Regions from separate parts of the Streptomyces sp. NPDC058579 genome, predicted to be linked through region 1. Evidence: riboswitches for the same ligand, from Rfam matches in the RefSeq annotation. Region 1 holds a riboswitch; each other region holds the start of a gene.
What was found. Region 1 has a riboswitch for thiamine pyrophosphate ahead of ACFWRO_RS32055 (thiamine ABC transporter substrate binding subunit). Riboswitches for the same ligand answer to the same signal wherever they lie in the genome.
Positions count from the first base shown of each region.

Region 1 (10,310 bases):
AGAACGGCTCAAGGCAACGCATGCCCCAGCACACCTCCGGGTCTGACCGCGCTGCGGTGCCCCCAGCAGCCCGGGGCACCGTGCGACCGCCCGCGCCGACATCGCTCGACGAACTGTGGCGGTCCTACAAGGACACGGGCGACGAGCGACTGCGCGAGCAGCTGATCCTGCACTACTCCCCGCTCGTGAAGTACGTCGCCGGCCGCGTCAGCGTGGGCCTGCCGTCCAATGTGGAACAGGCCGACTTCGTCTCCTCCGGCGTCTTCGGGCTGATCGACGCCATCGAGAAGTTCGACGTCGAGCGGTCGATCAAGTTCGAGACCTACGCGATCACCCGGATCCGGGGCGCGATGATCGACGAACTCCGCGCCCTCGACTGGATCCCCCGCTCGGTGCGGCAGAAGGCGCGCAATGTCGAGCGCGCGTACGCCACGCTGGAGGCCAAGTTCCGGCGCACCCCGAGCGAGGGTGAGGTCGCGGCGGAGATGGGCATCGGCCTGGAGGAACTGCACGCGGTTTTCAGCCAGTTGTCCCTGGCGAACGTGGTCGCCCTCGAGGAGCTGCTGCACGTCGGCGGCGAGGGCGGCGACCGGCTGTCGCTGATGGACACCCTGGAGGACACCGCCGCCGACAACCCGGTCGAGGTCGCCGAGGACCGCGAGCTGCGGAGGCTGCTCGCCCGCGCCATCAACACCCTCCCCGAGCGGGAGAAGACCGTCGTCACGCTCTACTACTACGAGGGCCTCACCCTCGCCGAGATCGGCAATGTCCTCGGGGTCACCGAGAGCCGCGTCAGCCAGATCCACACCAAGTCGGTCCTGCAGCTGCGCGCCAAGCTGGCCGATGTGGGGCGCTGACCGAGAGCGCCCAGTCGTATGGTGGAGCCGTGCCAAGGATTCGAGCGGCCTCGGTGGCCGAGCACCGGACGATGCAGCGCGGCGCCCTGCTGGACGCCGCGCGTTCCCTGCTGTCCGAGGGCGGTACGGAGGCGCTGACCTTCCCCGCCCTCGCCGAGCGCACGGGCCTGGCCCGTTCCTCGGTGTACGAGTACTTCCGGTCGCGCGCGGCCGTGGTCGAGGAGCTGTGCGCCGTCGACTTCCCCGTCTGGGCGGCCGAGGTCGAGACGGCGATGGCCCGCGCCGACACGCCTGAGGGCAAGGTCGAGGCGTATGTGCGCAAGCAGCTGGAGCTCGTGGGGGACCGGCGCCACCGGGCGGTCGTCGCGATCTCCGCGAGCGAGCTCGACCAGGGCGCCCGCGAGAAGATCCGCGCGGCCCACGGCGGCCTCGTCACCATGATCGTCGAGGCCCTCGACGACCTGGGTCAGCCCCAGCCCCGCCTCGGCGCCATGCTCCTCCAGGGCGTCGTGGACGCCGCCGTCCGCCGTATCGAACTGGGCGCGGCCGAAGACCCGGACACCGTCGCCGAGGCCGCCGTCTCCATGGCCCTGCGCGGCGTCAGCGGCTGACCCCCGCCACCGGCAGCAGCCTCGACGGACCCTGGCGCAGCAGGAGCAAGGGGTTCAGGTACGTGTCGCCCCGCAGCAGGCCCCAGTGCAGGCAGGACTCCGGGCAGTGGGCCGCCCCGGCCGCCCCTGCCGCTCCGGGGGACCCGGCCCCGCCGGCCGGTCGGGGCGCGAGGGTGGCCACCGGGTCACCCCGGGTGACCGTCGTGCCCGCCGTGACCAGGGGCTCAACCGGTTCGTAGGTGGTGCGCAGGGGCGGGTCTCCGGTGCCCGGCAGCGTGATGGTGAGGACGCCCCGGCCGGCCACGCGGCCCGCGAACGTGACCACGCCCGACGCCGCCGCGCGGACCGGGGCGCCCACCGGGGCCGCCAGGTCGAGACCGCGGTGACCGGCCGCGTACGGACCGGCCGGAGGCTCCCAGCCGCGCACGACCTCCGGGCGCGGCGGGCCGAGCGGCCAGGTCAGGGCCACGGGCGGCACGCTCGGGGACCCCATCGGCACGTTCGGGGGCCACAGCAGGGCCAGAGCGAGAAGCAGTGTCGTCAGATGCATGGCGACACCGTCCCGCACCCGCCCCATTTCCTGCCGATCATGGTCGGTAGCTGTGGACAACCGGCTGGTTGTGGACAGCGCCGTCACCCGGCACCCCCGAGGTCCCGTACACTTCCTATGGCGATCCGGGTCACCGGGTCGACTTCGCACGCCCCGCCACACAGCCCTCACCGGCCGTGGCAGCGCCTTTTCGGTCCCTCGTGGCACGGCGCGTCGGGGCGTCAGGACATAACCGAGAAACACAAGGAGATACGGCCATGGCCGTCGTCACGATGCGGGAGCTGCTGGAAAGCGGCGTCCACTTCGGTCACCAGACCCGTCGTTGGAACCCGAAGATGAAGCGCTTCATCTTCACGGAGCGCAACGGCATCTACATCATCGACCTGCTCCAGTCGCTGTCGTACATCGACCGCGCCTACGAGTTCGTCAAGGAGACCGTCGCCCACGGCGGCTCCATCATGTTCGTCGGTACGAAGAAGCAGGCCCAGGAGGCCATCGCCGAGCAGGCGACGCGCGTCGGCATGCCGTACGTCAACCAGCGTTGGCTCGGTGGCATGCTCACCAACTTCTCCACCGTCTACAAGCGTCTGCAGCGCCTCAAGGAGCTCGAGCAGATCGACTTCGAGGATGTGGCCGCGTCCGGCCTCACCAAGAAGGAGCTCCTGGTCCTCTCCCGCGAGAAGGCCAAGCTGGAGAAGACCCTCGGTGGTATCCGCGAGATGTCCAAGGTGCCCAGCGCCGTCTGGATCGTGGACACCAAGAAGGAGCACATCGCCGTCGGTGAGGCGCGCAAGCTCCGCATCCCGGTCGTCGCGATCCTCGACACCAACTGCGACCCCGACGAGGTCGACTACAAGATCCCGGGCAACGACGACGCGATCCGCTCCGTCACCCTGCTCACCCGCGTGATCGCCGACGCCGTCGCCGAGGGCCTCATCGCCCGCTCCGGCGCTGCGACCGGCGACTCGAAGCCGGGCGAGAAGGCCGCTGCCGAGCCGCTCGCCGAGTGGGAGCGCGACCTGCTCGAGGGTGAGAAGAAGGCTGACGAGGCCGAGGTCCAGACCTCCGCCGAGACCGAGAAGGTCGCCGACGCCGAGGCCACCGAGGTTGTCGAGGCCGTCGAGGCCGCTGAGACCCCGGCCGCCGAGGCCCCGGCCGCCGAGGCCGAGCAGGCCTGACCCACGGCCTGACCGCACAGGTCAGGTCCGGTTGGTTGTTTCGGATGTCGACGGCGGGGGCCCACAAAGCCCCCGCCGTCCACCCGTAGATCTTTCAGACTTCGAGAGAGAACTCAGACTCATGGCGAACTACACCGCCGCTGACGTCAAGAAGCTCCGTGAGCTCACCGGCGCCGGCATGATGGACTGCAAGAAGGCCCTGGACGAGGCCGACGGCAACGTCGACAAGGCCGTCGAGGCCCTGCGCATCAAGGGCCAGAAGGGCGTCGCCAAGCGCGAGGGCCGCTCTGCCGAGAACGGCGCCGTCGTCTCCCTCATCGCCGACGACAACACCTCCGGTGTCCTCGTCGAGCTGAAGTGCGAGACGGACTTCGTCGCCAAGGGTGAGAAGTTCCAGGCCGTCGCCGCCCAGCTGGCCGCGCACGTCGCCGCCTCCTCCCCGGCCGACCTGGAGGCGCTGCTCGCCTCCGAGATCGAGGCCGGCAAGACCGTCCAGGCGTTCGTGGACGAGGCCAACGCCAACCTCGGCGAGAAGATCGTCCTCGACCGCTTCGCGCAGTACGCCGACGGCTCCGTCTACGCGTACATGCACCGCACGATGCCCGACCTGCCCCCGCAGATCGGTGTCCTCGTCGAGCTCGACAAGCCGAACGCCGAGATCGCCAAGGGCGTCGCGCAGCACATCGCCGCCTTCGCGCCGAAGTACCTCACCCGTGAGGACGTCCCGGCCGAGGTCGTCGAGACCGAGCGTCGCGTCGCCGAGCAGACCACCCGCGAGGAGGGCAAGCCCGAGGCTGCCATCCCGAAGATCGTCGAGGGTCGCGTCAACGGCTTCTTCAAGGACGCCACGCTGCTCGGCCAGGCGTACGCGCTCGACAACAAGAAGTCCGTCGAGCAGATCCTGAAGGAAGCCGGCGTCACCCTGAAGCGCTTCACGCGCATCAAGGTCGGCATCTGAGTCCGTACGCGACGGACACCGGACCCCGGTAGGGTCTGAAGCAGTCGTCCGCGCTCGCGCAGGACGACCGCAGATCTGACGAGGAGGCCATTGCCGTACGGGAAACCGCAAGGACCCACCGGCAATGGCCTTCGTCGTATGTGCACGAGGAGATCTCCATGAACCAGTCCGCCGCACAGGGCGACGACATCCACGGCAAAAAGGCCGGCCGCTTCATGCTGAAGCTGTCCGGCGAGGCATTCGCCGGAGGCGGCGCGCTCGGCGTCGACCCCGACGTCGTGCACAAAATCGCACGCGAGATCGCCGCAGTCGTCCGCGACGGAGCGGAGATCGCGATCGTGATCGGCGGCGGCAACTTCTTCCGCGGCGCCGAACTGCAGGTACGCGGCATGGACCGGGCCCGCTCCGACTACATGGGCATGCTCGGCACCGTCATGAACTGCCTCGCCCTCCAGGACTTCCTGGAGAAGGAGGGCATCGACTCCCGCGTCCAGACCGCCATCACCATGGGTCAGGTCGCGGAGCCGTACATCCCGCTGCGGGCCGTGCGCCACCTGGAGAAGGGCCGCGTGGTCATCTTCGGCGCCGGCATGGGCATGCCGTACTTCTCCACCGACACCACGGCCGCCCAGCGCGCCCTGGAGATCGACGCCGAGGCCCTGCTCATGGGCAAGAACGGCGTGGACGGGGTCTACGACTCCGACCCGAAGACCAACCCCGACGCGGTCAAGTTCGACGCGCTGGAGTACGGCGAGGTGCTCTCCCGCGACCTCAAGGTCGCCGACGCCACCGCCATCACCCTGTGCCGGGACAACAATCTCCCCATCCTCGTCTTCGAACTGCTCGCCGAGGGCAATATCGCGCGCGCGGTGAAGGGTGAGAAGATCGGCACTCTCGTGAGCGACCAGGGCACCCGGGCCTGAGCCTCGGCTCGAACCGGGTACCTCCCCGCGAGGGGATGGACAGAGCCCTGCCGGTCGCAAACCGTGCAGGACAAGACGCGACGACACGCAGGAGCAAGTGGTGATCGAAGAGACCCTCCTCGAGGCCGAGGAGAAGATGGAGAAGGCCGTCGTGGTCGCCAAGGAGGACTTCGCCGCGATCCGCACCGGGCGTGCGCACCCGGCGATGTTCAACAAGATCGTGGCCGACTACTACGGTGCGATCACGCCGATCAATCAGCTGGCGTCGTTCTCGGTTCCCGAGCCGCGCATGGCTGTCGTGACCCCGTTCGACAAGAGCGCGCTGCGCAACATCGAGCAGGCGATCCGCGACTCCGACCTCGGCGTCAACCCGAGCAACGACGGCAACATCATCCGTGTGGTGTTCCCCGAGCTGACGGAGGAGCGCCGCCGCGAGTACATCAAGGTGGCCAAGGGCAAGGCCGAGGACTCCAAGATCTCCATCCGCGCCGTCCGCCGCAAGGCCAAGGAGACCATCGACAAGCTGGTCAAGGACGGCGAGGTCGGCGAGGACGAGGGCCGGCGCGCGGAGAAGGAGCTCGACGACACCACGGCGAAGTACGTTTCGCAGGTGGACGAGCTGCTGAAGCACAAGGAAGCCGAGCTGCTCGAGGTCTGATGAACGACTCTTCCTGGGGGGCCCCGGCCGGTTCCGGCTACTGGGGGCCCGACCAGGGGCCTGCCCCGGCGGGTCCCGCATACGATGGGCTGCGGGCGGCGCAGACTCGGCCCATGCCCATCGTGCCCGACGTCCCCGCCGGCGATCACCAGGACGACCACGACCGGGGGGCCGCTCAGCCGAGTGGTCCCCTGTTCCGTGACGAGACGCCGAACGAGCACCCGCAGGAGCCCATGTCCAGCCCGAATCGGCCCGCTTCCCCGCAGAAGAAGAGCGCGGGGCGCGACCTGGGCGCGGCCATAGGAGTCGGGGTCGGGCTCGGCGCCGTCATCGTCGCGTCCCTTTTCATCTGGAAGGCCGCGTTCGTCGGCGTCATAGCGGTCGCCGTCGTCGTCGGTCTGTGGGAGCTCACCTCCCGACTCCAGGAGCGCAAGGGCATCAAGGCTCCGCTCGTCCCGCTGGCGGTCGGTGGCGCGGCGATGGTCGTGGCCGGCTATGTCCGCGGGGCGGAGGGGGCCTGGGTCGCCATGGCCCTGACCGCCCTCGCGGTCCTCGTGTGGCGCATGACGGAGCCGCCCGAGGGCTATCTGAAGGACGTCACGGCGGGCGTCTTCGCCGCGTTCTACGTGCCGTTCCTGGCGACGTTCGTGGCGCTGATGCTCACGGCCGACGACGGTGCGGAGCGGGTCCTCACGTTCCTGCTGCTCACGGTCGTCAGCGACACCGGCGCGTACGCGATCGGCTGGCGCTTCGGCAAGCACAAGCTGGCACCGCGGATCAGCCCCGGCAAGACCCGCGAGGGCCTGCTCGGGGCGGTGACGTTCGCGATGGCGGCGGGCGCGCTGTGCATGGAGTTCCTGATCGACGACGGCTCGTGGTGGCAGGGCCTGGTGCTCGGCCTCGCGGTGGCGGCGAGCGCGACGCTCGGCGACCTCGGCGAGTCGATGATCAAGCGCGACCTCGGCATCAAGGACATGGGCACGCTGCTGCCGGGCCATGGCGGCATCATGGACCGGCTGGACTCCTTGCTGCCTACGGCTCCGGTGGTCTGGCTGCTGCTCGTCGTCTTCGTCGGCACCACCTGACCTGCGAATCTGTGGGTGAAGGGCCCGTTGTCCACAGACTGCGGGCCCTTCCCCGTTCCTCTGCGACACTGGTAGGACCATGCCGAAGCCCGGAGAACTCACTTTCGTCGCGCCCCGCGGAGCCAAGAAGCCGCCGCGGCACCTCGCCGACCTCACGCCCGCCGAGCGCAAGGAAGCCGTCGCCGCGATCGGCGAGAAGCCGTTCCGCGCCAAGCAGCTGTCCACGCACTACTTCGCGCGGTACGCCCACGACCCCGCCGAGTGGACCGACATCCCCGCCGGCTCCCGCGAGAAGCTGCAGGGGGAGCTGCTGCCCGACCTGATGTCGGTGGTCCGGCACATCTCGTGCGACGACGACACCACCCGTAAGACCCTGTGGAAGCTGCACGACGGCACGCTCGTCGAGTCCGTGCTCATGCGGTACCCGGACCGGGTCACCATGTGCATCTCCTCGCAGGCCGGCTGCGGGATGAACTGTCCGTTCTGCGCCACCGGTCAGGCCGGGCTCGACCGGAACCTGTCGACCGCAGAGATCGTGCACCAGATCGTCGACGGGATGCGCGCCCTGCGTGACGGTGAAGTGCCCGGTGGGCCCGCGCGGCTCAGCAACATCGTGTTCATGGGCATGGGCGAGCCGCTCGCCAACTACAAGCGGGTCGTCGGTGCCGTCCGGCGGCTGACCGACCCCGAGCCGGACGGGCTCGGGCTTTCGCAGCGCGGGATCACCGTCTCCACCGTGGGCCTCGTGCCCGCGATGCTGCGCTTCGCCGACGAGGGCTTCAAGTGCCGGCTGGCCGTATCGCTGCACGCCCCCGACGACGAGCTGCGCGACACCCTCGTGCCCGTCAACACCCGCTGGAAGGTCCGCGAGGTCCTCGACGCCGCGTGGGAGTACGCCGAGAAGTCCGGCCGCCGGATCTCCATCGAGTACGCCCTGATCCGCGACATCAACGACCAGGCCTGGCGGGGCGACCTGCTCGGGCGGCTGCTCAAGGGCAAGCGGGTACATGTCAATCTCATTCCGCTGAACCCGACGCCCGGGTCTAAGTGGACCGCGTCCCGGCCCGAGGACGAGAAGGCCTTCGTCGAGGCCATCGCCGCCCACGGCGTTCCCGTCACCGTCCGTGACACCCGCGGGCAGGAGATCGACGGTGCCTGTGGACAGCTGGCGGCCTCGGAGCGCTGACCTTGTAGTCTGTGCTCGAACACATCTCCATATTCCGACAGGGGAGCGCCACAGCGCTGAGAGTGCGGTCATCGGACCGCAGACCCTCTGAACCTCGCCCAGGTCATTCTGGGTAGGAAGTTCGGTCGCAACTCAAGCTGTTGCGCCCTGCCCATCTCCCGGTGGGCAGGGCCGCGTCTCTTCCTGGTCACACCCAGGAGGAATTTCAGTGAGCACCAAGAAGATGGTCGCCACGGCGATCGCCGCAGCGCTGGGCGTCACCACGCTCGCCGCGTGCGGCACCGAGGACATCAGGGACGCGGCGGGCAAGAGCGGTGAGCCCAGGCCGAAGACCGTGACCCTCGTGAGTCACGACTCCTTCAACGCCTCCAAGGAGGTCCTGGCGGAGTTCACCAAGCAGACCGGCTTCACCGTCAAGGTCCTCAAGAGCGGTGACGCGGGCGTCGCCGTCAACAAGGAGATCCTGACCAAGGGCTCCCCGCAGGGAGACGTCTTCTTCGGCGTCGACAACACCCTGCTCTCCCGCGCGCTCGACAACGGGATCTTCGTCCCGTACGAGGCGAAGGGTCTCGACCTGGTGCTGCCCGAGACGAAGCTCGACAAGGAGCACCGGGTCACCCCGGTCGACACGGGCGACATCTGCGTCAACTACGACAAGAAGTACTTCGCCGACAAGAAGCTCGCGCCCCCGCAGACCTTCGACGACCTGGCCAAGCCGGAGTACAAGAACCTGCTCGTGGTCGAGAACCCCGAGAAGTCCTCCCCGGGCCTCGGCTTCCTGCTCGGCACCGCCGCGCGGTACGGCGACGACGGCTGGCAGGACTACTGGACGAAGCTCAAGGCCAACGGCGTGAAGACCGTCGACAGCTGGGAGCTCGCCTACAACCAGGAGTTCTCCGGCTCTGCCGGCGGCAAGCAGGCCAAGGGAGACCGCCCGCTGGTCGTCTCGTACGCCTCCAGCCCGCCGGTCGAGGTCCTCTACTCCGAGCCGCAGCCGAAGGACGCCCCGACCGGGGTCTCCACCGGCACCTGCTTCCGGCAGGTCGAGTTCGCCGGTCTGCTGAACGGGGCGAAGAACCCCGAGGGCGGCAAGGCGCTGATCGACTTCCTGATCTCCAAGAAGTTCCAGGACGACATGCCGCTGCAGATGTTCGTCAACCCGGTGACCGAGGGCGCGCAGCTGCCCGAGCTGTTCACCAAGCACGGTGTGGTGATCGACAAGCCGCAGACCATGGCGCCGGAGAAGATCGCCGAGAAGCGTGACCAGTGGATCCAGTCGTGGTCCTCGACCGTTCTGAAGTAGTTCCCGACCGCCGGGGAAGCGCGGCGCGGCTCGGCCTGATGGTCGTGCCCGTCGCGTTCTTCGCGCTCTTCTTCGCGTGGCCCGTCGCCTCGATCGTCGAGCGCGGGCTGCGGGTCGACGGGGCGTGGGAGTTCGGCCGGTTCGGCGAGACGCTGACCCGGCCGGAGATCCTCGACGTCCTCTGGTTCACCCTCTGGCAGGCGCTCGCCTCCACCGCGCTGACCCTGCTGATCGCGCTGCCCGGCGCGTACGTCTTCGCGCGCTTCGAGTTCCCCGGCAAGGGACTGCTGCGCGCCGTCGTCACCGTGCCCTTCGTGATGCCGACCGTCATGGTCGGCACGGCGTTCCTCGCGCTCGTCGGCCGCGGCGGGCTCCTCGACGAGCTGTGGGGCGTCCGCCTGGACACCACCGTCTGGGCCATCCTCCTCGCGCACGTCTTCTTCAACTACGCCGTCGTCGTCCGGACCGTCGGCGGCCTGTGGGCGCAGCTCGACCCCCGCCAGGAGGAGGCCGCCCGCGTGCTCGGCGCCTCCCGGTTCCGTGCGTGGCGGACGGTGACGCTCCCCGCGCTCGCCCCCGCCGTCGCCGCGGCCGCGCTGATGGTCTTCCTCTTCACCGCCGGCTCCTTCGCCGTCGTCCAGATCCTCGGCGGGCCGGCGTACTCCACCCTGGAGACGGAGATCTACCGGCAGACGGTCGACCGCTTCGACCTGACGACGGCCGCCGTCCTCACCATCGTCCAGTTCGTGGCCGTCGGCGTCGTCCTCGCCGTGCACGCCCGGACGGTACGGCGGCGGGAGACGGCCCTGAAGCTCGTACCGCCCGAGCAGACCGCGCACCGGCCCCGAGGGATCGGCGCGTGGGCGCTCTTCGCGGGCGTCCTCGTCTCGATCGTGCTGCTGCTCGTGCTGCCGCTCGCCGTGCTGATCGAGCGGTCCTTCGCCACCCCCGACGGGTACGGGCTCGACTACTACCGGGCCCTCCAGTCCGTCGACCCCTCC
Region 1 covers NZ_JBHXPI010000046.1:18,860-29,169, forward strand. Annotated here, with positions in the region: gene whiG (RNA polymerase sigma factor WhiG) at 21-857, shown strand; gene ACFWRO_RS32015 (TetR/AcrR family transcriptional regulator) at 911-1,468, shown strand; gene ACFWRO_RS32020 (M23 family metallopeptidase) at 1,458-2,018, opposite strand; gene rpsB (30S ribosomal protein S2) at 2,276-3,196, shown strand; gene tsf (translation elongation factor Ts) at 3,318-4,154, shown strand; gene pyrH (UMP kinase) at 4,313-5,077, shown strand; gene frr (ribosome recycling factor) at 5,178-5,735, shown strand; gene ACFWRO_RS32045 (phosphatidate cytidylyltransferase) at 5,735-6,820, shown strand; gene rlmN (23S rRNA (adenine(2503)-C(2))-methyltransferase RlmN) at 6,900-8,006, shown strand; TPP riboswitch at 8,036-8,143, shown strand; gene ACFWRO_RS32055 (thiamine ABC transporter substrate binding subunit) at 8,230-9,309, shown strand; gene ACFWRO_RS32060 (ABC transporter permease) at 9,348-10,310, shown strand, end outside.

Region 2 (10,310 bases), on a different contig from region 1:
GAGCGTCTGCCGCATGCCGTGCGGGCCGGTCAGATCGTGGCCCGCCGCGAAGATGTGGCAGGTGTCGAGGCAGATCCCGAGCTTCGGGTGGTGGTCGAGGGCCTCGAAGTACGGGCCGAAGTCCTCGGCGCGCGAGCAGAGCGAGAAGCCCTGCCCGGCCGTCGACTCCAGGAGCAGGAACGGATCGTCCGGGTGTGTCAGCTCCTCGAGCAGCGGCCGCATCCGCTCCCGTACCTGTGCCAGCGCCTCCGCGCGCGGACGGCCGCCGGTCGCCGAGCCGGTGTGCACGACCACGCCCTTTGCCCCGATCTCGCGGCCCCGGCGCAGCGAGTGCCGGAGCGACTCGACAGACTTCTCGACGGTGGCCTCGGTGTGGGAGCCGAAGTTGATCAGGTACGGGGCGTGGACCCAGGCCGACAGGGACTCGGCCTCGCATCCGGCGCGGAACAGCTCGTCCTGCGCCGGGTTGCCCACGGGCGTGGCCCAGCCGCGCGGGTTGGCGACGAAGACCTGGACGGTCTCCGCGCCCAGTTCGCGGGCGTAGCCGAGACCGACGGTGGCGAGACCGCCGGCCACGGGGACGTGACCGCCGACGGGGTTGCGCATGAGTTCTTACAGTCCCTTGATCGTGATGGCGACGGTGGAGCCCTCGGGGGCGGTGGCGCCGCCTTCGACCGACTGGCCGGAGACCGTGTCGCCGAGGAAGGGGAAGGTCTTCTCGACCTTCACCTCGAAGCCCGCCCCCTCCAGCTTCGCGCGCGCGGAGTCGGTCGACTCGCCCGTCACGTCGGGGACCTCGATCATCCGGGGCCCCTTGGAGACGGTGAGGACGATCCGGTCGCCCTTGGCGGCCCGGCTGCCCTCCGCGAGCGACTGCGCCGCGACCGTGTCGGCCGCCTCGGCGGAGTGGATCTGCTCGCTCGCGATCTCCACCTTGAGCCCGGCCTCCTGGAGCGTGCTCGTGGCGTCGGCCACCGAGTCGCCGGCCACGTCCGGGACGTCGATCGGGCGGCCCTTGCTGACCACGAGCGCCACGGCCGAGTCGGGGCTGCGCTCGGTGCCCGGCTCCGGGTCGGAGCTGATCACGGCGCCCTGCGGGATGTCCTGGCTGAAAGCCCTGGTCGTCACGCCGACCAAGAGGCCCTCGTCGGCGAGCAGCCGCTTGGCCTGCGCCAGCGGCTTCCCCTTGAGCCGGGGGACCTTCACGATCTCCGGGCCCCGGGAGATGGTGAGCGTGACCGTGCCGTTGCCCCGGATCCGCCGGCCGGAGGCGGGGTCGGTGGCCATGACCGTGCCGCGTTCGTACACGTCGCTGAACGCCCGCTTCGTCGCGCCGACGTCGAGCCCCGCGTCCGTGAGCCGCTCGGTCGCCTTCGCCTCGTTCTGGCCGAGGACCGCGGGGACGCGGGTGAACTGGCCGGAATTGATGTACCAGACGCCCCCGCCGATCCCCAGGGCGAGCAGGACCGCCACGACGACGAGCAGCGGACCGCGCGGCCGGCGCCGTCCCCGGTCCCGGTGCTCCGCCCGGCCCTCGGAGCGGAGCTCCTGCGCGAGCTCGGGCGGCGGCACGGGGAGCCGGCTGGTGTGCTGGACGTCGTCCTGCGGAAGCGCGGCCGCCGGCGCGACCCGGGGGATCACGCTGGTCCGGTCGTCCGCCCCCGTACGGTCCTCGGCGTGCGCCTGCGGCGGTACGGCGTCCAGCTGCGCGTCCCCGAGGGCCGCCCGGGCCTCCCGGGTGTGCGCGAGGAGCGCGACGGCGTCGTACGGGCGGACCTCGGGGTTGCGGGCGGTGGCGGTCGCCACCAGCTCGTCCAGTTCGAGGGCGAGGCCGGGCACGGCCGCCGAGGGGGCCGGGACGTCGGTGTTCAGGTGCTGGAAGAGGACCTGGGCGGGGGTGTCCCCGGTGTGCGGCTTGGAGCCGGTCAGCATCTCGTACAGGACGACACCGCAGGCGTACACGTCGGCGCGGGTGTCCGCCGTGCCGTGCTCGATCTGCTCCGGAGCCAGGTACGAGACGGTACCCAGGACCGACCCCGTGGTGTTGGTGGCCGAGCCGACCGCCCGTACGAGACCGAAGTCGGCGACCTTCACCCGGCCGTCGTCCCCTATCAGGACGTTCTCCGGCTTCATGTCCCGGTGCACGAACCCGGCCCGGTGCGCGGCGCCGAGCGCGGCGAGCACCGGCTCCAGGATGTCGAGCGCGGCGCGCGGCTGGAGCGCCCCGCGCTCGCGCAGCACGTCGCGCAGGGTGCACCCGGCGACGTACTCCATGGCCAGATAGACGTACGCGCCGTCCGCGCCCTGGTCGAAGACCCCCACCACATTGGGGTGGGAGAGCCGGGCGACGGACTTGGCCTCGCGGATGAACCGCTCGACGAACGCGGCGTCGGTGGCGAGGGCCGGGTGCATCACCTTGAGCGCGAGCACCCGGTCGAGCCGGGTGTCGACGGCCCGGTAGACCGTGGCCATCCCGCCGACGGCGACGCGCGCGTCGACGCGGTAGCGGCCGTCGAGCAGCTGCCCGACGAGAGGGTCCTGAAGGGTCGTGTCCACGGCCCCGAGTTTACGAGCCGGTGAGGACACCCCGTTCCCCACCGGCCCGACCGCAGCACACCTGTGACGCGACGCACGGCACCTCGGGGTCGCCGAAGGGCTCCCGCGTGCTCAGAACGCCGGGCGTTCCGGGTCCAGGACCGCGCGGCCGTCCGTGGGGGAGGAGGCCTCGGCGAAGTGCCGGCGCGGGATCCGGCCCGCCCGGTGGGCCAGCCGGCCCGCCTCCACCGCGTGCCGCATCCCCTCCGCCATCAGCACCGGATCCTGCGCCCGGGTCACCGCGGAGGCGAGCATGACCGCCGAGCAGCCCAGCTCCATCGCCAGCGCGACGTCCGAGGCCGTGCCCGCCCCCGCGTCCAGGATCACCGGCACACCGGCGCGCTCGACGATCAGCTGGAAGTTGTGCGGGTTGCGGATCCCGAGCCCGGAGCCGATCGGCGAGCCCAGCGGCATGATCGCCGCGCACCCCACGTCCTCCAGCTTCCGCGCGAGGACCGGGTCGTCGTTGGTGTACGGAAGGACGATGAAGCCGTCGTCGACCAGCGTCTCGGCCGCGTCGAGGGTCTCGACCGGGTCAGGCAGCAGGGTCCGCTCGTCGGCGATGACCTCCAGCTTGATCCAGTCGGTGCCGAGCGCCTCCCGGGCCAGGCGCGCGGTCAGGATCGCCTCGCCCGCCGTGAAACAGCCCGCCGTGTTCGGCAGGACGCGGATCGAGAGCTTCTCCAGGACGGAGAGGACCGAGCCCCGCACGGTCGGGTCGAGCCGCCGCATGGCGACGGTGGTCAGCTCGGTGCCGCTGACGGCGAGGGAGCGTTCGAGGATCTCCAGGCTCGGGGCCCCGCCCGTGCCGAGGATCAGCCGGGAGGAGAACTCCGTACCGCCGAGGAGGAAGGTGTCGTCGGACATGGCGCTCAGCCTCCCTGTACGGCGGTGAGGACCTCGACCCGGTCGCCCTCGCCGAGGACGGTCGCGGACCACTGGCTGCGCGGCACGACGGTCTCGTTGACGGCCGCCGCCACGCCGGCGGGCGCGGCGGTGAGCGTGGTGACCAGGGAGTCGAGGGTCGTGGGCGCGGCGAGGACACGCGCCTCGCCGTTGACGGAGACGGTCGTGTTCGTGGCGGTCATGCGGGCTGCTCCTGTCGTACGGGGGAGAAGCGGCGGGGAGTGAAGGGGCGGGCCTCGTCAGGAAGCACGCCGGTGGTGAGGAACTCGGCCATGACGTCGCCGGTGACCGGGGTGAGCAGCACGCCGTTGCGGTAGTGCCCGGTGGCAAGGCGGAGGCCGTCGAGCGCGGTCGGGCCGAGCAGCGGTGCGTTGTCCGGCGAGCCGGGGCGCAGGCCCGCCAGGGTCTCGGTGAGCGGCAGCTCGGTGAGGCCGGGGACCAGCTCGTGGGCGTCGCGGAGCAGCTCGTACACCCCGCCCGCCGTGACGGTGGTGTCCCAGCCCAGCTCCTCGCTGGTCGCGCCGACGACCAGCTCGCCGTTCTCGCGCGGGACCAGGTAGACGTGGCTGCCGCGCACGACCGCCCGGACGGTCCGGGACAGGAACGGCGCGAACGCGGGCGGCACGGTGAGCCGCAGGACCTGTCCCTTGACGGGACGTACGGGCGGCAGGACCTCCTGCGGTACGCCCGCGAGCCGGCCGCTGAGGCTGCCCGCGGCCAGCACGACCTGGTCCGCCTCCAGGGCGGAGCCGTCGGTGAGCGTCACGCCCGTGGCCCGGTCCCGTACCACCGTAAGGCGTTCGGCGAGGCTCCGGTGGAAGACCACCCCGGCCCGCTCGCAGGCGGTGACGAGCGCGGCGGCGAGGCGGCGCGGATCGACCTGGTGGTCGCCGTCGACCCGCAGTCCGCCGCGCACGCCCGGCGCCAGCATCGGCTCCAGGCGGCGGCACTCGCGGCCGCTGAGCCACTCCGACTCCAGGCCGGAGCGGATCTGCAGGGCGTGCAGATCGCGCAGATGGGCCCGGTCGTCGGCGTCGAGCGCGACGGCGAGCGTGCCGCAGGCGCGGTAGCCGACGTCGTGCCCTGTGGCGTCCTGGAGTTCGGCGACGAACGCGGGGTAGCGGCGCGCGGAGGCGAGGTTGAGGGCGAGGAGGGTCTCCTCGCCGTAGTGGAGTTCGGTGACGGCGGCGAGCATCCCGGCCGCCACGCGGGCGGCCCCGCCGCCCGGTTCGGGGTCCACGACCGCCGTGGACAGCCCGCGCTGCGCGGACCGCCAGGCGGTGACCAGGCCGATGATCCCGCCCCCGATGACGAGAACGTCAGAGGTACTGCATGTGCTGCGTGTACTGCCTGTACTGCCCGTACTGCGTGTACGCGACATGGGCGTCCAGCCCCTCCCTTCGCCGGCATGACCCGGATCAGGTTCGTACGGTCGGAGGCCGGCCAGCCTCCCTCTCAGCCCGGTGCGTCCGGGCTCCCGCGAGTGCTCTACGTTGACGGTCAGCCTAACCCCAGCCCCCGACGCCCAGTAAGGGAGCCTCCACCGTGGCCCGTTCTCTCGACGGTCTGATCCTCGCCCCGGTCGCCGACCAGGCTCCCGGTCAGGTCGGGACGCGTACCCGGTTCACGTACCACGAGGAGGACGGCCGGATCTGGGCCGAGTACGCGGGCGGGGACGTGGTGCGGGGGTTTCTCGTCGGCACGCGCGCGGGGGATCGGCTCGACTTCCGGTACGTGCAGCTGAAGCAGGGCGGAACGACCTCTTCCGGGCATTGCGCCTCGCTCGTGGTGGAGCTGCCGGACGGACGCGTTCGACTGGAGGAGAGCTGGGCATGGGAGTCCCAGGAGGGCTCCGGCACCAGCGTCGTGGAGCAGCCGCCTTCCTGACGATGTGTCAGATAGTTAAGGTGAACGGGTGAGCGAGCAGATGCAGGCAGAGCAGCGGGTCGTCGTCGTGGGCGCCGGTATGGCGGGGGTGCAGACCGCCGTCGCCCTGCGCGAACAGGGCTTCACCGGAACGGTCACCCTCATCGGGGCCGAGCCCCACCAGCCCTACGACCGGCCGCCCCTGTCCAAGGCGGTCCTCCTCGGCAAGGCCGAGGACTCCGCCTTCGACGTCGACTTCGAGGCGCTCTCCATCGACCTGCGCCTCGGCCTCGACGTGACCGGGCTGCGCGCCGACGACCACGAGATCGAGACCGAGGCCGGACCCGTCCCGTACGACGTCCTGGTCCTCGCCACCGGCGCCGAACCGATCACCCTGCCCGGCACCGAGGGCGTCCCCGGGGTCCACCTGCTGCGCACCCTCGACGACGCCGCCCGCCTCAGGCCCGTCCTGGAGCGCCGCCACGACATCGTGGTCGTCGGCGCCGGCTGGATCGGCGCCGAGTTCGCCACCGCCGCGCGCGAGGCGGGGTGCGCGGTCACCGTCGTCGAGGCCGCCGACCGCCCGCTCGCCGGCGCGCTGCCCGCCGAGGTCGCCGCCCCGATGGCGCGCTGGTACGAGGAGAGCGGCGCCGAGCTCCTCACCCACGCGCGCGTGGAGTCCGTCGAACCCGGCACGGTCGTCCTGACCGACGGCCGGCGGCTGCCCGCCGACGCGGTCGTCGTCGGCATCGGCGCCCGGCCTGCCACCCGGTGGCTCACCGGCTCCGGCATCGCCCTGGGCGCGGACGGCTCCGTCACCGCCGACGACCGGCTGCGCACCTCTCTGCCCGACGTGTACGCCGTCGGCGACTGCGCCTCCTTCCCCTCCGCCCGCTACGGCGCCCGGCTCCTCGTCCACCACTGGGACAACGCGCTCCAGGGCCCCCGGACCGTCGCCGCCGACATCATCGGCGAGACCCCCACGGTCTACGACCCGGTGCCGTACTTCTGGTCCGAGCAGTTCGGCCGGTTCGTGCAGTACGCCGGCCACCACGCCGGAGCCGCCGAACTGGTCCGCCGCGGCGACCCGGCCGACCCCTCCTGGTCCGTCCTCTGGCTCAACGACGGCGCCCTCGTCGCCGTGCTCGCCGTCGGCCGCCCCCGCGACCTGGCCCAGGGCCGCAAGCTGATCGAGTCCGGCGCGAGGCTCGACCCGACCCGCGCCACCGACCCTTCCGTCCCCCTGAAGGCCGCAGTCGAGTAGGGCCCGACTACCGACTGTCAGTCCGGGATGGCAGGCTTGGTCCCGTGACCGAGATTGACGCAAAGACCGATGCTCTCGTCCCCGCCTGGCTCTACCTCCCCGACATCGCGGAAATGCTCGATGTCGAGGTGACGCGCGTGCGGCAGCTGGTCAAGGAGGGCCAGCTCATCGCCGTACGACGCGGCGAGAACAAGGCGCTTCAGGTGCCCGCCGCCTTCATCGACGGCGACAAGGTGGTCAAGGGCCTCTCCGGGACCCTGACCCTCCTGAAGGACGACGGCTTCAGCGACGAAGAAATGCTGGAGTGGCTCTTCACTCCCGACCCCTCCCTGCCGGGCACGCCCGCGCAGGCCCTCAGCGAGAATCGCGGTACGGAGGTGAAGCGCCGGGCCCAGGCGCTCGCCGTCTGACGCACACGCTCTGAAGACACCACACGAGGCCCTGGGGGCCGGCTTCGCCCGGCCCCCTCGGACCGCCGCACCCAACGGGGGGAAGCACCCATGTCCACGCCTCGCGCGCAGCTCGCCGACGCCCGGCTCTACCTCTGCACGGACGCCCGCAGGCGCCAGGGAGACCTCCCGGCCTTCCTCGACGCCGTGCTCTCCTCCGGCGTGGACATCGTGCAGCTCCGCGACAAGGGCATGGAGGCCGGCGAGGAGCTGGAGCACCTCGCCGTCTTCGCCGAGGCCTGCCGCCGGCACGGCAAGCTGCTCGCGGTGAACGACCGGGCCGACGTCGCCCACGCCATCGGCTCCGACGTGCTGCACCTCGGCCAGAACGACCTGCCCGTCCCCGCCGCCCGGAAGATCCTCGGCGAGGACGTCCTGATCGGCCGCTCCTGCCACGCCGAGTCCGAGGTGGACGCGGCCGCCGTCGAGCCGGGCGTGGACTACTTCTGCACCGGCCCCTGCTGGCCCACCCCCACCAAGCCCGGGCGGTACGCCCCCGGCCTCGGCCTCGTGCGGTACGCCGCCGCCCTGGAGCAGGACCGGCCCTGGTTCGCGATCGGCGGTATCGACGAGACCAATCTCGACGAGGTCCTGGACGCGGGCGCCCGCCGGATCGTCGTCGTCCGCGCGATCACCGAGGCCGACGACCCGGCCGCGGCTACAGCCCGTCTGGCCAAGCGGATCCGCGAGCGCTCCGCGTAACGCCTGTCCTGCGTAGCGCCCCCCGTGGCGCCCCGATGGGCGCCAGGGAAACCCCGCCCGAACGCTGTCCAAAAAGGTGTCCACGACTCGGACAGCACTTCGTCGGCCGCAGCACCGCGTCTAACCTGCCGGTATGGCCCTAGGTACCGCTTCCACCCGCTCGGACCGCGCACGCACGGTCCGCGAGATCCTCGCGTCCGGCAAGCCGTCGTACTCGTTCGAGTTCTTCGCGCCCCGCACCGAGAAGGGCGAGCGGAGCCTCTGGAACGCCCTGCGCCGCGTCGAGGCGGTCGGCCCGAGCTTCGTCTCCGTGACCTACGGCGCCGGCGGCACCACGCGCGGCGGCACCGTCAAGGCCACCCAGAAGATCGCCGGTGACAGCACCCTCACCCCCGTCGCCCACCTCACCGCCGTCGACCACTCGGTCGCCGAGCTGCGCAACGTACTCGGCCAGTACGCCGACGCCGGTATCCGCAACATGCTCGCGCTGCGCGGCGACCCGCCGGGCGACCCGCTGGGGGAGTGGGTCGAGCACCCCGAGGGCGTGCAGTACGCCGCCGACCTCGTCCGGCTGATCAAGGAGTCCGGCGACTTCTGCGTGGGCGTCGCGGCCTTCCCGGAGATGCACCCGCGGTCCACCGACTGGGACACGGACATCCGTCACTTCGTGGACAAGTGCCGGGCCGGCGCCGACTATGCCATCACCCAGATGTTCTTCGATCCCGAGAACTACCTGCGGATGCGCGACAGCGTGGTGAAGGCCGGCTGCGAGACGCCGATCATCCCCGAAGTCATGCCTGTTGTGAACGTGAAGACCCTCGACCGGCTGCCCCAGCTGAGCAACGCTCTCTTCCCGGCGGATGTGAAAGACCGCATCCTCGCCGTCAAGGACGATCCGGCCGCTGTACGCTCCATTGGCATCGAGTTCGCGACGGAGTTCTGCGCACGTCTGCTCTCCGAGGGTGTCCCCGGACTGCACTTCATCACGCTGAACAACTCCACCGCGACGCTGGAGATCTACGAGAATCTCGGACTGCACGTGCAGTCGTGACCGGCGTACCCGCCCCAGACCCGTGGCGGTGGCCGTAGGAGAGGGGCGGGCATGGGGTGGACGGTCCTCTACATCGCGTTCGGTGTCGTCGCGTTGTGGCTGCTGGGTGAGGTGCTGCTGCAGTACAAGGCGCGGCTGCGCTGGCGCGTGCTCGCCTTCAGCGGCTTCCTCGGGGTCGTCCTCGGTGTGCTGATGCCGTCCGTCGCGGTGATCGTCGTGGGCGCGGTCGCCTTCGCCGTCGGCCAGACCTATGTGACGCTCTCCTTCCGCCGGGGCTTCTCCACCGGCTGGGCGATCGGCGGCAGCCCCGGCGCGAGCCGCCGCCGCAAGTCCGGCCCGCCCGCCGAGGCCGCCGGCCCCACGCTGGAGGTCAGCGACCTCGCGTACGAGCCGGTCGACCCCTCGTACGACGAGACGCGGGCCGAGACGACGGCCGTCTACGAGCCCCAGCCGATGCCCGAGGACACCGGCCAGTACGGCGTCTACACCCCCGCGTACGACCACGCGCAGGCCAACGCCGAGACCCCGCAGCACTCCTACGGGGGATATGACGGTGGCTACGGCGGCTACGAACAGCACCCGGGATACGCCCCGCAGCCCGGGTACGAGCAGCCCGGCTACGACTATGACAACGGCAGGCAGCAGTACGCCGCCTACTCCGACCCGTACATCGGCCCGGGCACGGACGGCCAGCAGTACGCCGCGTACGACTACGGCACCGGCGGCCAGCAGTCCTACGCGGACCCGTACGCGCCCTCGTACAGCTACGACACCCCGCCCGGCGGGGTGTGGGTGCCGCAGCAGCGGGACGGCGAGCAGCCGGCCCCGCCGCCGCAGCAGGGCGGCCAGGAGTACTACGGCTACGACAACGACCAGCAGTACCGGTACTGACGGCGGCGGTCGGGCCCGATCGCCCGAACCGCTACCGGCGGCCGGCGGTCGGGCCTACCGCGAGCCGCGGAAGTCGTCGCCCTCCACGATCAGTCCGGCGACCAGCGCGCCCGACATGCCCGCGTGGGCGAGCCCGCCGCCCGGGTGGGACCAGCCGCCCGCGAAGTAGAGGCCCGGCAGCGGGGAGCGGTTGGCCGCCGGGAGGTACCGGCCCCGGCCGCCCGCGAGGGCGGGCCCGGGGACCTCGGCGGCGCCCGTCTCGCGCAGGGTGTCCTCGGGGGTGCGGACCTCCTGCCAGAGCAGCCGCTCGCGCAGCCCCGGCACGGCGGACTCCGCAGCGGTGACCATGTCCCCGGCGAGCTCCGCCCAGTCGTACTCGGGGTACAGGTTCACCGTCGCGGAGAGCGTCACCGACTCGTGGTCGGCGTCCGGGCGCAGCGCCGGGTCGTCGGGCCGCAGCACGGTCACCGTCGGCCGGTCCCCGGTCGCGTGGACCACCGTGCGGTGCGCGGCCCCCGCCTCGCGCGCCCCGCGCAGGGCCAGACAGACCGTCAGCCGGCCCGTCGTGTCGCTCTGGTACGACGGC
Region 2 covers NZ_JBHXPI010000032.1:15,316-25,625, reverse strand. Annotated here, with positions in the region: gene ACFWRO_RS27525 (deoxyribonuclease IV) at 1-606, opposite strand, end outside; gene pknB (Stk1 family PASTA domain-containing Ser/Thr kinase) at 613-2,556, opposite strand; gene ACFWRO_RS27515 (thiazole synthase) at 2,668-3,462, opposite strand; gene thiS (sulfur carrier protein ThiS) at 3,468-3,683, opposite strand; gene thiO (glycine oxidase ThiO) at 3,680-4,882, opposite strand; TPP riboswitch at 4,880-4,992, opposite strand; gene ACFWRO_RS27500 (hypothetical protein) at 5,047-5,388, shown strand; gene ACFWRO_RS27495 (NAD(P)/FAD-dependent oxidoreductase) at 5,429-6,631, shown strand; gene ACFWRO_RS27490 (Rv2175c family DNA-binding protein) at 6,676-7,041, shown strand; gene thiE (thiamine phosphate synthase) at 7,132-7,782, shown strand; gene metF (methylenetetrahydrofolate reductase [NAD(P)H]) at 7,916-8,833, shown strand; gene ACFWRO_RS27475 (hypothetical protein) at 8,885-9,724, shown strand; gene ACFWRO_RS27470 (phytoene desaturase family protein) at 9,779-10,310, opposite strand, start outside.
Region 2: it holds a riboswitch for thiamine pyrophosphate, as region 1 does, so the genes downstream of both, thiO (glycine oxidase ThiO) here and ACFWRO_RS32055 (thiamine ABC transporter substrate binding subunit) in region 1, are expected to answer to the same signal.

Region 3 (10,310 bases), on a different contig from region 1:
GCGCGCTCGACGGCGACCCCCGCGTCCTGGCCACCGTCAGGGACGGCGACCCGATCCGCGTCGAGCGCGCCGAGCCCTGACCGCACCGACCGGCCGGCGCGAGCCGGCACGCTTCCGCCCCGACCGCGGTCAGGCGTCCCTGCGGAAGCCCTCCGCCGTCTTCAGGAACAGGTCGTTCGCCTCGCTCTCACCGATCGTGACGCGCACGCCCTCCCCCGCGAACGGCCGCACCACCACGCCGTGCCGCTCGCACTCCGCCGCGAAGTCCAGCGTCCGCTCGCCGAGCCGCAGCCAGACGAAGTTCGCCTGGGTGTCCGGCACGGTCCAGCCCTGGGCCACGAGCCCCGCGTGGACCCGCGCGCGCTCGGCCACCAACGAGCCGACCCGTCCGAGCAGTTCGTCCTCGGCCCGCAGCGAGGCCACCGCCGCGTCCTGCGCCAGCTGACTCACGCCGAACGGCACCGCCGTCTTGCGCAGCGCCGCCGCCACCGGCTCATGGGCGATCGCGAAGCCGACCCGCAGCCCCGCCAGGCCGTACGCCTTGGAGAAGGTGCGCAGCACCGCGACGTTCGGACGGTCGCGGTACAGCTCGATGCCGTCCGGGATCTCCGTGTCACGGACGAACTCGCGGTACGCCTCGTCGATGACCACCAGGACATCGGAGGGCACCCGGTCCAGGAACCGCTCCAGCTCGGCCCTGCGGACCGCGGTGCCCGTGGGGTTGTTCGGGTTGCACACGAAGATCAGCCGGGTGCGGTCGGTGATCGCCGCGGCCATCGCGTCGAGGTCGTGCACCTCGCCGTCGGTCAGCGGCACCTGCACCGAGGTCGCCCCGCTGATCTGCGTGATGATCGGGTACGCCTCGAAGGACCGCCAGGCGTAGATGACCTCGTCGCCCGGGCCCGAGGTGGCCTGAATCAGCGACTGGGCCACGCCCACCGAGCCCGTGCCGGTCGCCAGGTGCGTGAGCGGCACCCCGAAGCGGTCGGCGAGCTCGTTCATCAGACCGGTGCAGGCCATGTCCGGGTACCGGTTGAAGGCACCGGCAGCGGCCACCGCGCTCTCCATCACACCCGGCAGGGGCGGATAGGGGTTCTCGTTGGAGGACAGCTTGAAGGCGACCGGACCGCCCGCGGCGGCCGGCTTGCCCGGCTTGTAGGTGGGGATCCCGGCCAGTACGGAGCGCAGCTTCGGGCCGCCTTCGCCCGCCCCGCCCGTACCGCCGGCTCCGCCCACTCCTGCGGTGTCGCTCACTGCGCTCACTGTGGTCCTCCTCGACCGTCCGTACCACCAATACTCCTCACCTTATGAGGATTCGCCTCCGCTGCGAATGGGCTGTGGACAACGGATGGCGGAAGCTGTGGACAAGTGGGGGAGCGCGCGATCGGGTGGCGTGCGCTGGTGGCGGGCGCCGTGGCGCGCGTCGCCCGTAGAGGTGAGTTGAGACCTCTTCGAGACATGGACCCCCTGGTAGGCCCATACGGGTCGACGACCATAGATCACACGCGAGACCCCTTAACTCCCTTATCTTCGCAGGCAATTGAGGGTTCTCGATCATGCAGAAACGTGCCTGTCAACGAGTGAATATGCGAGCGTCCCAACCACCCGCCCTCGCCCTACTATCGGCTCGCCATGACAGCAGCAGGGAAGCACCAGGTGAGCCGGGCACAGACCCGGGGAAGCCGGCAGGGGCGAGCGGGCATCCGGGATGTGGCCGCCGCCGCCGGGGTCTCCATCACGACTGTCTCCGACGCGCTCAACGGCAAGGGCCGGCTCCCGGACGCCACCCGCCGCCACGTCCGCGAGGTCGCAGACCGGCTGGGCTACCGCCCATCCGCGGCGGCCCGCACGCTCCGCACCGGCAAGTCGGGCCTCATCGGCCTGACCGTGACCACATACGGGGATGAACCTTTCACCTTCACCGAATTCGCGTACTTCGCGGAGATGGCCAGAGCCGCCACATCGGCCGCGCTCGCCCGGGGCTACGCCCTGGTCATCCTGCCCGCGACCTCCCGCCATGACGTCTGGTCGAACGTCGCCCTCGACGGCACCGTCGTCATCGACCCCTCCGACCACGACCCGGTCGTCACCGAGCTCGTCCGCCAGGGCCTGCCCGTCGTCTCCGACGGACGCCCCGCCGGCACCCTCCCGGTGACCGCCTGGGTCGACAACGACCACGAAGCCGCCGTCCTCGACCTCCTCGACCACCTCGCCGACGCCGGCGCCCGCCGGATCGGCCTCCTCACCGGCACGACCACCGACACCTACACCCGCCTGTCCACCACCGCGTACCTCAACTGGTGCGAGCGGGTCGGCCAGGACCCCGTCTACGAGGCCTATCCGGCGCACGATCCGTGCGCGGGCGCCGTCGCGGCCGACCGGCTGCTCGCCCGCCCCGACCGTCCCGACGCCGTCTACGGACTCTTCGACCCGAACGGAACCGATCTGCTGGCGGCAGCCCGCCGCTACGGACTGCGCGTACCGGACGATCTGCTGCTGGTCTGCTGCAGCGAGTCGACCGTCTACGCCAACACCGAACCGCCCATCACGACCCTCTCGCTCAAACCCCGCCGGATCGGCACGGCCGTCGTCCAACTCCTCATCGACGCCATCGAGGGGATCGACATCGACGGACCGGTCGAGCAGGTGATACCGACCGAACTCATCGTCCGGACGTCCTCCCAGAGGCGTTCGCCGCGAACGACGGTCAGCCCGCCCCGGTCTCCCGCGAAGGACTGAGGGTCGGCTCCGGGGCCGTGCCGGGCACAAACTCCGGCCCGGCCCTGCTCCGACCCTGGACCAGACCTTCTCAATTCGGGCGAAACAACCGGTGAACCCGGAGTGGACCCGGATTCACCACCCCTGGTGCGTCACACAGGCGGACCCTCATTCCTATGATGGGCGCACGACATCGTGGACCACCCCGACCAGGCCGGTCCGCGATGTGCAGGGCATCGCGACGGTGGTGGAGGGGTCGATGACTCAGGGGGCCGGGCAGGAACCCGTGGTGCGCACGGCGACATTGCGTGACTTCCGCGTACCGCCGTACGCCCGCGTGCCCGTGCAGGGCCAACGCCTGGAGCCCCCTGCGGGGCATCCCGTCGTACCCGACGAGATCGTCCGGCCCGTCGCCGACCCCACCCTCCACCTCGGCCTCGGCACCTCCGCCCGGTCCCCCCTCACGCCCCCGGTCTCGCTCTCCGCGGCCCTTCCCGGCCACCCCGGGAACGCCTTCCCGGACGACGAGTTCCCCGAGGGCTACACCCCCACCGAGCGCGACCTCCCGGTGATCAACCGGGGAGACACCGTCCAGGTCCGCGTGGACCCGGTCCCGTCCCCCGCGCCCGCCCCGGCCGCCGACGAGGGCCCTGGCCCGCTCTACGTGGTCGGCGACGTCCACGGCTACCTCGACGAACTCGTCGCCGCCCTGCGCGAGCAGGGACTCATCGACGAGGCCGGCGCCTGGTCCGCGGGCAACGCCCGGCTCTGGTTCCTCGGCGACTTCACCGACCGCGGTCCCGACGGCATCGGCGTCATCGACCTCGTCATGCGCCTGTCCGCGGAGGCCGCCGCCGCCGGTGGCTACTGCAAGGCCCTGATGGGCAACCACGAGCTGCTGCTGATCGGCGCCAAGCGCTTCGGGGACACCCCCGTCAACTCCGGTGCCGGCACCGCCACCTTCCAGGCCGCCTGGCTGCTCAACGGCGGCCAGAAGCACGACATGGACCGGCTCCAGGACGTCCACATGCAGTGGATGTCCCGGCTCGACGCCGTGGTGGAGGAGGACGGGCATCTGCTCATGCACTCCGACACCACCGCCTACCTGGACTACGGCAGCACCATCGAGGACGTCAACGAGACCGTCCACGAGACCATCAACCGGAACGACGCGGACGAGGTCTGGGACCTGTTCCGCAAGTTCACCAAGCGCTTCGCCTTCCGTGACGACGGCGGCCCCGAGGCCGTCCAGGAGCTCCTCTCCACCTACGGTGGCAGCCGCGTCGTGCACGGTCACAGCCCCATCCCGTACCTCCTGGGCCAGGTCGGCACCGAGGACGGCGAGGGCGGCTCGGGCCCAGGCGTCGACGGTCCGCACGTGTACGCGGACGGGCTGGCGATCGCCATGGACGGCGGTGTGACCATGGCCGGAAAGCTGCTGGTCGTCCAACTCCCCCTGCATGGCTGACGCATAACGCTGCGCATCCGGGGAAGTCGATTTCAGGAAACCCCCTGTCACCCTGTGCCATAACCGCAATACCATCGGATCATCCGTAGCAGGCTCTCCTCCGTTTCCGCCCAACCGACCGTAAATCCCACGGTCAACGCGGCCCTACGGAGCATCGGGGGATGCACATGAACGTGGCTCCGCACCTGCTGACCGAGGACCGTGCCGAGTACGAGCGCATCCTCGACGACGCACTGCGCAACGCGTACGACCATCCAGATCTCGCCGAGATCGGGAAACGGCTCACGGCCGGCCAACTGCGCACGATGGCGCTGAGCGCGACGGCCCTGATCACCGCCGCGGCGGCGATCGAGTACGACCACTTCGTGAAAGTCCGCGAAGAGGTCCGGTCACCGAGCGGTACGAGCGTGATGGACGCCGTCCTGACGGCGGACGGCGACGGGGCGAGCGGCGGCCCGGGAGCGGGCATCGTCGCGATCGTCACCGTCCTCGCGCCGGTCCTCGCCGGACCTGCCGCGCTGATATTCCTGCTGGTCGGCGCCGTGCTGAAGGTGCTCGCACCCACGCTCACCGTCGCCGACACCCTGCTGACGGCCGGCTGGTTCTTCGGGGCCGTCGCCGCCGCCGGCCTGTTCTGCGCCGCCGTCGGGCTGCTGGTCACGGCGCTGCGCAACCGCTCCACGGAAGTGGCCGCGAGCGACCCACCCGGTACGGAAGCGGACGACGAGCTGTCCCGGGCCAGGGAGGCCTGGCGCCGCGCCCTGCTGGAACGGGGCATTCTGCCGTTCCTGCGCGAGGCCCTGGCCGCCCCCGGACCACCCGACCCACCGTCCGTGCCGCCGCCGCGCACCGACCGCATACCGAAGATCGGCTACAGCGGACCGGACTTCTCCAGCCCGAACGAAGGCGCGTCCGGAACGCGCCCCACCTTCACGAGCCCCAACTTCACCGGGCCCGACTTCACGAGCCCGGACTTCACCGGCCCCGACTACACCGGCCCGGAGATCGGCCCTTCGGAACGCCGACCGGACTGAGCCGGAGCAGGGGAACGGCCACCGGGTTCACACGGACGAAGTCCCGGATCGGGGCGAAGGGGCCCGCGATCCCCCCGTGGGTCGCGGGCCCTTGCGGCTACTGCTCCGCCAGCGGCAGGTAGACGCGGTTGCCGGCCGCCGCGAACTCCTTGGACTTCTCCGCCATCCCGGCCGAGATCTCGTCCGCCTTGAGGTCGCCGCCGTGCTCCCGGCGGATGTCCTGCGAGATCTTCATCGAGCAGAACTTCGGACCGCACATCGAGCAGAAGTGCGCGGTCTTCGCGGGCTCGGCCGGCAGCGTCTCGTCGTGGAACTCACGGGCCGTGTCCGGGTCGAGCGCCAGGTTGAACTGGTCCTCCCAGCGGAACTCGAACCGCGCGTCCGACAGCGCGTCGTCCCACTCCTGCGCCCCCGGGTGCCCCTTGGCCAGGTCCGCGGCGTGCGCCGCGATCTTGTACGTGATGACGCCCGTCTTCACGTCGTCGCGGTTCGGCAGGCCCAGGTGCTCCTTGGGCGTGACGTAGCAGAGCATCGCCGTGCCCCACCAGGCGATCATCGCGGCGCCGATGCCCGAGGTGATGTGGTCGTACGCGGGCGCGACGTCCGTGGTCAGCGGGCCGAGCGTGTAGAACGGCGCCTCCTCGCAGATCTCCTGCTGGAGGTCGATGTTCTCCTTGATCTTGTGCATCGGGACGTGCCCGGGGCCCTCGATCATGGTCTGCACGTTGTGCCGCTTGGCGATCGTGTTCAGCTCGCCGAGCGTGCGCAGCTCGGCGAACTGCGCCTCGTCGTTGGCGTCCGCGATCGAACCCGGGCGCAGGCCGTCGCCGAGCGAGTACGTGACGTCGTACGTCGCGAGGATCTCGCAGAGCTCCTCGAAGTTCGTGTAGAGGAAGTTCTCCTTGTGGTGCGCGAGGCACCAGGCGGCCATGATCGAGCCGCCGCGCGAGACGATACCGGTCTTGCGACGGGCGGTCAGCGGGACGTACGGCAGCAGCACGCCGGCGTGGACCGTCATGTAGTCGACGCCCTGCTCGGCCTGCTCGATGACGGTGTCCTTGTAGATCTCCCAGGTCAGCTCCTCGGCCTTCCCGTCGACCTTCTCCAGGGCCTGGTAGAGCGGCACGGTGCCGATCGGCACGGGAGAGTTGCGCAGCACCCACTCGCGCGTGGTGTGGATGTTGCGGCCGGTGGACAGGTCCATGACCGTGTCGGCGCCCCACTTGGTCGCCCAGGTCATCTTGTCCACCTCCTCCTCGATGGAGGAGGTGACAGCGGAGTTGCCGATGTTGGCGTTGACCTTCACCAGGAACCGCTTGCCGATGATCATCGGCTCGATCTCCGGGTGGTTGACGTTGGCCGGGAGTACGGCACGCCCCGCCGCGATCTCCTCCCGTACAACCTCGGGAGAGACGTTCTCGCGGATCGCGACGTACTCCATCTCCGGGGTGATCTCGCCCCGGCGGGCGTACGCGAGTTGAGTCACGGCCTCGCCGCCGCGACCCCGGCGGGGCAGGCGCGGGCGGCCGGGGAAGACGGCGTCGAGGTTCTTCAGCCCACCGCCGCGCGGCGAGGTGTGCTTGATGCCGTCGTCCTCGGGACGGACCGGGCGGCCCGCGTACTCCTCGGTGTCACCCCGCGCGATGATCCAGTTCTCGCGCAGCGGCGGCAGGCCCCGCCGTACGTCGGTGTCGATGGTGGGGTCGGTGTACGGACCGGACGTGTCGTACAGCGTCACGTCCTTGCCGTTGGTGAGGTGCACCTGCCGGACGGGCACCCGGAGGTCGGGGCGCGAGCCCTCGACGTACCCCTTGTGCCAGCCCGGCTTGCGCTCGTCCTGGCCGGCGTTCTCGCTGGTGGCAGGCGTGCGTGCATCCTGAATGGTCATGAGACCGATCTCCCTACGCCGGCATTACCCGGTAACAGGTTCGGCGGTCGGCGCAGCCTCCTCCCGTACGTACGTCCAGTACGCGCGTACGGTGATCAGCGCCCTCTCAGCCCGGTGCTCCGAGCTCCCGCGTGTGCAAAGGTGTCACCACGCTAGCGTCAATCCGGCCGTGCTGAACAGTGGGCCCCCGCCGTTCTTGCGATGATCGGTCGGTGACTTCCTCGCAGCAGACCCCAGAACCCGACGGTCATGACGGCCGTGGCGCCCCTGGCGACGCGGGCCACGGGCACGGCCACTCGCACAGCCATGGGCCGGCCGCACCCGTCTCCCGGCATCTGCGCAGGGTCATCGCCGCTGTCCTGATCCCGTTCGCCACGGCGGTGGTGGTCGGGCTCGTGGTGCTGTGGCCGGGCGGCGCACCGGAACACGAGCGCACCGGTGTCGGCTTCGACCGGCAGACGTACCAGGGCAAGGTCGTCTCGGTGGAGCAGGTCGACTGCAGCGACGTGAACGCCGCTCAGGTCCCGCCGACCGGCGACACCTCGACCCCCGAGGGGCGCGAGGCGGTCAACGCCCAGCAGGGACAGTGCGAGAAGGCGACGATCGAGGTCACGAGCGGTCCGGACAAGGGCCGTACGTTCATCGAGATCGTGCAGCCGGACGCGCCGCGCCAACTGGACGACGGGCAGGGCGTGGTGGTGGCGTACGCGCCGGACGCGCCGCGCGACCTGCAGTACTCGGTGACGGACGTGAACCGCAAGGTCCCGCTGGCGGTGCTCGGCCTGATCTTCGCCGTGGCGGTCGTGCTGGTCGGCCGGATGCGCGGGGTGATGGCCCTGATCGCGCTCGCCATCAGCTTCATGATCCTGACCTTCTTCATCCTGCCGGCGATCCTTCAGGGCTCGAATCCGCTGGTGGTGGCGGTGGTCGGATCGAGCGCGATCATGCTGATCGCGCTCTACATGTGCCACGGCCTGTCCGCCCGCACCTCGGTCGCGGTGCTCGGGACCCTGATCTCGCTGCTGTTGATCGGACTGCTCGGCTCGTTCTTCATCAGCTGGGCCTCGCTGAGCGGCAACACGGACGACAACACCGGCCTGATCCACGGCCTCTACCCGGACATCGACATGTCCGGTCTGCTGCTCGCGGGCATCATCATCGGTTCGCTCGGTGTCCTCGACGATGTGACGGTGACGCAGACCTCGGCGGTGTGGGAGCTGCACCAGGCCGATCCCCGTCTCGGCCCGCGCGGTCTCTACCGGGCGGGCATCAGGATCGGCCGCGACCACATCGCGTCCGTGGTGAACACGCTGGTCCTCGCGTACGCCGGCGCGGCCCTGCCCCTGCTGCTGCTCTTCTCCATCGCGCAGAGCAGCGTGGGGACAGTGGCCAACAGCGAACTCGTCGCGGAGGAGATCGTCCGCACGCTGGTCGGTTCGATCGGTCTTGTCGCCTCCGTTCCGGTCACGACCGTTCTCGCCGCGCTCGTGGTCTCGGCGGACCGGCCGGGTGGGGCGGGCGTGGCGGGCCGGACGGGCGGCGCCGGCTCGCCGGGCTCGCTGGAGAAGCGTTCATCCAAGCCCCCCAGGGGCGGGCGGCGCCGCCGCGCGAAGTGACCGGTCAGCCGGCGTTCTCCTCCGCGAGGATCCGGCCGAGCGCCGCCTCCAGGTTGTCCTCGAAGTCGCCAAGTGTCCGTTCCTGACCGAGCGGGACCAGCTTGTCCGTACGGTCGAGGAAGGCGACGAGCGGCGGAGCGCTGGCCCGGAACAGGGCCCGGTCGCTGCCGACCTGGAGCCTGATGGCGACGTCCGAAAGGGCCTCGGGGTCGGTCGGGGCGATGTGCACGTCGCCGTCGCCGCTCGGTCGGTTGATGCCGTCGAGCAGCAGCTCCCGGCCGAACGCCCAGGTCACGGGCGCGTCTCCGGGAAGGTGGAACGTCATCCGCACCGCGTAGGGATCCCGGGTCTCGTACCGCAGTTCCACCGGGATCCTGAAGGAGAGCTCCTCGGAGACGAGGAAGCTCATCAGGACCTCGGCTTGGACCGACTCTCGCATCATGTACCCCGCAGTCGATGGAGCAGTTGTGTAAACACGGCTGCTGAAAGCTGTTATCAAAACGGCCAGGAATGATCCCCCATGGCCCTCTTGACGCAATCGTGCTGGAAGGGCTAGCAGATCACAAGGAGTGATTTTTCAGATACTGATAGAGAAAGCGAAGGAACTGAGGAGCCTTCCAATCTCATTGCGTAGCCGATCGACTGCGGGCAGCAACCGTTCTTCCTGGTGAAGGGGGAGGGAAATGGCCATCGCGGCCGCCGTGGACCCCGCCGTGATGGGGATCGCGGCACAAACTGTGCCGAGCGCATATTCCTGACGCTCCACCAGGGGCTCCATTCGCCCCATACCGCCCAAACGCTCCAAAAGGGCACTCTGGTTACGCACCGTGTACGGAGTGATGGCTTCGACCGGATGGCGGTCGAGGTGGTCTTGACGACTCTTCAAATCCAGTTGGCTGAGCAGGCACTGCCCGATCGCGTGTGCGTGCCCCGTCTCGCGGAAGTCGGCCCACTCGTCCACGGCCGGCGCGGCGGGGGTGTCGGCGACAGCGACGAGCTCGATCTCGCCCTCGCGGTAGATCGCGAAGTAGATGGGGACCCCGATCTCGTCGCGCCAGTGCGCGAGGGAGTCTTCGATCTTGGTGCGACGATTCTGCAGAACTCCGCCACCGGCGAGACGCCCTGCTGCGTCGCCGAAGACGAACACACCCTTCTCGCGGCGTAGATAGCCCTCGTGCGTCAGGGTGCGGAGCAGGTGGTACGCGGTGGGCAGCGGGAGTCCCGCCTCACGCGCCAGTTGCTTGGCAGGGGCCCCGTCCTCGTGGGAGCCCACGGCCTCCAAGAGTCTCAGCGCCCGCTGCACCGAGCCGATCAGCGTAGGAACGGCGGACTGCGTAGCCGTGGCCAAAGGTCACCCCCAGGCGTGACGACGGGTGCCGTACACCCGCCCGCGGGGGCCGCCCCCGCGCGCCCGCCGCGGCCTGGGAACCGGTGGGGTCCGGTGACGGACCCGCCCGAGACACATGGACACCCGCGGATCAGCGCGGAAGTTGGCCAGTTTTCCCCGGGGCGGCAGAGATTTGCCACCCTAATGGCAGCTCCAAGACCTGACCCCGGATTCCAGGGGCGCGTCCCTCGGCCGGGCT
Region 3 covers NZ_JBHXPI010000001.1:449,853-460,162, reverse strand. Annotated here, with positions in the region: gene ACFWRO_RS02180 (cyclophilin-like fold protein) at 1-80, shown strand, start outside; gene hisC (histidinol-phosphate transaminase) at 130-1,236, opposite strand; gene ACFWRO_RS02170 (LacI family DNA-binding transcriptional regulator) at 1,633-2,739, shown strand; gene ACFWRO_RS02165 (metallophosphoesterase) at 2,963-4,186, shown strand; gene ACFWRO_RS02160 (hypothetical protein) at 4,348-5,220, shown strand; gene thiC (phosphomethylpyrimidine synthase ThiC) at 5,318-7,108, opposite strand; TPP riboswitch at 7,102-7,249, opposite strand; gene ACFWRO_RS02150 (YibE/F family protein) at 7,321-8,724, shown strand; gene ACFWRO_RS02145 (SsgA family sporulation/cell division regulator) at 8,729-9,163, opposite strand; gene ACFWRO_RS02140 (IclR family transcriptional regulator) at 9,302-10,072, opposite strand.
Region 3: it holds a riboswitch for thiamine pyrophosphate, as region 1 does, so the genes downstream of both, thiC (phosphomethylpyrimidine synthase ThiC) here and ACFWRO_RS32055 (thiamine ABC transporter substrate binding subunit) in region 1, are expected to answer to the same signal.